2 regions of the Pantoea sp. F_5 genome follow, and region 2 is predicted to be linked to the other one. Evidence: predicted binding sites of a transcription regulator. Region 2 holds the regulator's gene; the other holds the start of a gene.

Evidence for each region. The regulator Fur, encoded in region 2, represses iron uptake genes when iron is present. The targets are predictions, from matches to a motif close to ATAATAATGAGAACNACTATCAA.
Region 1: the regulator Fur is predicted to act here: its motif matches at 1,370-1,392, upstream of F3I44_RS05640 (TonB-dependent receptor domain-containing protein).

The regions. Positions count from the first base shown of each region.
Region 1 is NZ_VWUO01000003.1:203,910-206,113, reverse strand. Features, by position in the region: gene F3I44_RS05640 (TonB-dependent receptor domain-containing protein) at 1-1,234, opposite strand, end outside; gene F3I44_RS05635 (SelT/SelW/SelH family protein) at 1,474-1,770, shown strand; gene F3I44_RS05630 (PadR family transcriptional regulator) at 1,771-2,204, opposite strand, start outside.
Region 2 is NZ_VWUO01000009.1:73,146-75,349, forward strand. Features, by position in the region: gene F3I44_RS13535 (hypothetical protein) at 215-610, shown strand; gene fur (ferric iron uptake transcriptional regulator) at 676-1,119, opposite strand; gene fldA (flavodoxin FldA) at 1,467-1,997, opposite strand; gene ybfE (LexA regulated protein) at 2,130-2,204, opposite strand, start outside.

The DNA of each region.
Region 1 (2,204 bases), on a different contig from region 2:
CAGTATAAGCACTGGCTGGCGGTGCCTGACGAAAAGGCCGTTCAGTATCGACCAGACGCGCATTTAACCCGGCACTCAGCTCATGCCGCCCGACGCTTTTAAGCGCGCGGGTGTCAAAGCCGTAGCTGTCGCTGTTGTAGTCGGAGTAAACGGTTTGCCAGGCGGTGGCGTTCGACGGCATCAGGGTGTTGTCATGTGCCTGGGTTTGCTGCCAGTAAACGCGGGTCGTCAGAGTGTCGATCAGATCATTGTAAGGGGTGTACTCATCCGCCAGGCTGATGCCCCAGCGTCGGGTATCGCTCTGCTGCTGCGCCGTTCCCCAGACCGTATTGCCGGATGTGCTCCAGCTGTCGTAATGGCTATGGTGCGTTTTGTGATAGTAATCGAAAGTCGCGCTGAGCTTGTGAAGATCATTGGGCTGCCAGATGCCCGAGGTCATAAAGGCATCGGAATGCCAGTTAGCCGGATAGGCATCAACCGTGCCGCTGTTATTGCGGGTCTGTTGTCCGTCGCGACGACTGTAAACAAAGATTCCCCGCAGCGTATCATCGCCTGCTGCTGCCGTAATGCCGTTGTGCCAGCTGCGGCTGGCGGAGTCGTAGTCGCTTTGAAAACCAAAATAGTTGCGTTTACCGGGATTCAGATAGTCATCCGGGGATTTGTTACGGAACGAGACATTGCCGCCAATCGCGTTATTCGGCTGATCCACTGCCGTGGCACCCTTCTCAATGCCGATGTGGCCAAACATATAGGGATCGATGTAATCGCGGCCAATCCCAAAGCTGTCGAGACCGGCACGTCCCACATAGCTGCGGCCGGTGGCCTGCGGTAACGGAATGCCATCCACATCGAGACCAACGCGGTTGCTCTCTAAACCACGAATGTTGTAGCCAGTGTAACCGGCCCGGTCAAAGCCGCTCTTACCGGCTGAGGAGCCGCCACTGGTGCCGGTGGCGCTGATCAGCGGTTCATAGCGCATGATCGATCCAAAATCAGTGGCACCACGTTGCTGCAAATCGCTGGCGGAGAGCGTGGTTTTGCTGCCCGCCGTTTGTTTGATCTCCGGTGCAGTCACCGTCATTACCGGTTCAGCACTGCTGCCATAGCGGTCGGAAAGGGTCAGCGTGGCAGGTTCACTGCCCACAGCGTAGGTGCAGGTGGCATTGATAAAGGTGGCGAGCAACGCCAGCTCAGACAGACGCGGTTGCGTCAATCTCCGAAAACGTGGTGACATAGGCGCGAATTACCTGATTAATTGTTAGTATTCGCTCACTTGCTTGCTGCAACATAAAAAACGGCTCTGCATAAAAGCCGTAAAAAATCAGAACATCATGCGGGTGTAATCATTATCGCCGGGAATTTAATGCAACTGATAATCATTATCAATATTATTTACATTAAGGCTTAAACCACAGCGCACAAATTGTTAACCCGAATGCATCTGCATTTATCAATACGTAAAGGAAGAGAGTTATGGCGCAAAAACCTGTGGTTGTTATTCACTACTGTATGCAATGCAACTGGCTGATGCGGTCAGCGTGGATGGCACAGGAACTTCTGCATACCTTCGCCGAGGATCTGGCTGAGGTCACGCTGAAACCCGGCACCGGCGGTATTTTTGAGATTACGCTGGATGGTCATCTGCTGTGGGAACGTAAGCGGGACGGCGGTTTCCCGGATGCGACTACCCTGAAACAGCGCGTGCGCGACATCTGTTTCCCGGATCGTACCCTGGGTCACATCGATAAGAATAAGAGTGAAATCAGCTGATTAACTGTGGGTGACTTTATCAGCCGCGTCGTGCAGCGCCCTAATCAGCGTCTGCAGCGCGGCTTCTGAAATATCTTCCTGCGCCAGTCGTTGATTCAGAGCCACCTTCAGCCCGTGAATTGCCTGCTCCACAGCAGGAATGCTGCGGTTATTGACCACGATTGCCAGCGTAGAGAGACGCGTAATCAGGCTGGCTACCGTTTCGCGGTTATCCGCCAGCTGCGCCTCACCAGCCGCCGTCAAACGGTAAGCTTTACGCGCTGCCTGCGCATCCACCACCTGAATCGCCTCCATCTCTTCCAGCAGCGTCAGGTTGGGATAGATGATCCCCGGACTGGGCGAATACTCTCCCTTTGACAGCTCCTCAACGGACTTGATCAGCTCATAGCCGTGCGCCGCATTCTGCGCCAGGAAATGGAGCATCAGCAGGCGAA
Region 2 (2,204 bases):
AAAATGACAAAAGGGCGACTTATCGCCCTTTTTTGTTGCCCTGATTTTAATCATTGCCGACATTTATTCTGACCTAACCGCAACCGATTAAATGCTGCATTGTGAGAGAAATCTGAGTTTAAAAAAATTAATCAATTTCCGGGTGTGAATTATCCGCTTTCAGGTAGGCTATGCGCTCTCAGAGGTTGCAAAGCGGGTTACAGAAGGAAAAAAAATGACAGTTCTCGCCCTGGAAGCCAGAAACAGTGTGGTCGTTTTACATCAGCTCATTGAACGTATTTTTAACCAGCCTGCCGGATCTGACGACAGTTTTGAGCTGCTGATGTCCTATTTTCATCCTGAGTTCCGCATGGTGACTCCAAAGGGCAGAGAGTGCAATCTGAACGAGGTCGAGGCGCTTTTCCGGCAGCTGCAGGGACAGCGCGAAGGGATGCGCATTGTCACCTGCGAACACGTCATCCTCTCTCATCATGAAAAAGAGATCACCGTACAGTATCGCGAAATGCAGATGATGAATGGCAATAATCAGAGCCGTATCTCGCTGGCGATACTGGACTGCAGCAGCTCTATTCCACGCTGGCGCTATCTGCAGGAGACGCTGGTGGCCTGATACAACAGCCGAAGACAGACGAAAAAAAACCGGTGAATTCACCGGTTTTTTTATTTCAGGCCGCGTTACTGGTCGTGCAGGGTTTCGTCTTCCCGGCAATCGCCCAGCGTACAGTGTCCATAGAGATAGAGGCTGTGGTTGGTCAGCTTGATGCCATGACGGGTGGCGATTTCACGCTGACGCGTTTCGATCGACTCATCGCTGAACTCAATAACTTTGCCGCAATCCAGACAGATCAGATGATCGTGGTGATGCTGCTGCGTCAGTTCGAAGACAGATTTGCCGCCTTCAAAGTTATGACGGGTCACGATACCAGCGTCATCGAACTGGTTCAGGACACGGTAAACGGTAGCCAGGCCAATCTCTTCGCCGATGTCGATCAGGCGTTTGTACAAATCTTCCGCACTGACGTGATGGCACTCAGGTTCCTGAAGCACTTCCAGAATTTTCAGTCTGGGCAGCGTCACTTTCAGGCCAGCCTTCTTTAATGCGGTGTTGTTGTCAGTCATGCGGATTTTGTCCTGTCACTATATTCACTTTTGTGGCTTGTCGCCTTGAATGTCGATCTGCGCTCATTCTCATTTGCGTCTCATTATAGAACTGAAGCGATGAAATGAAAACCAGAGGGCGTGCCTGAATCATCACGGGCTGTGGGGGATAGGTCACCGGGCCGGGGAGGATTCTGGCAGATGTCTGTTGGTACATCGCTTAGTCTTGCCGACTGAAAAAATAAGCGGAAGATCGATGCGGGTATTCTACAGATTAAACGGAGAAAGTTAAAAAAATGTGGCTATTATTTCTATAGGAATTTCCATTGCCTCAATGTGAGCTGGCGCTCACATTGAGTCGTACAGGATCAGGCTTCGAGGATATCTTTCAGCTGCAGTTCATCAGAAATCTGCTTAACCCATTGCTCTACACGCTGGTTAGTCAGTTCAGGCTGACGATCTTCATCAATGGCCAGACCCAGGAAGTGGGTATCATCGGCCAGCCCTTTTGAGGCCTCGAAGTGATAACCTTCAGTTGACCAGTGGCCTACAATTACGGCACCGTGCGGCTCAATGATGTCACGGATCGTGCCCATCGCATCACAGAAGTACTCCGCGTAATCTTCCTGATCGCCGCAGCCAAACAGCGCAACCAGCTTGCCGTTGAAATCGATCTCTTCCAGCGTCGGGAAAAAGTCATCCCAGTCGCACTGCGCTTCACCATAGTACCAGGTCGGAATGCCCAGCAGCAGGATATCAAACGCTTCCAGATCTTCTTTTGTGCTTTTCGCGATGTCATGCACTTCTGCAACGTCTGTACCCAGCTGTTTCTGGATCATTTTTGCAATGTTTTCGGTATTGCCGGTATCGCTGCCAAAGAAGATGCCTACGAGTGCCATGAGTAAAATAACCTCTTAAATCCTGATAATGAGATGTGTGCCGCAGCACATTTCAGCGAATAATAGCAGACGAGAGAAAACCGGTGAACGGTTAAAGCCCCGACATTTGCTCCTGCGTGCGTTTTGCCCGCATTAATCCAGTTTGAGCTGTGCCAGCAGCATCTGTTCGATCAGTTCGCTGCGGCTGAGATTGCGCTGTTCTGCCAG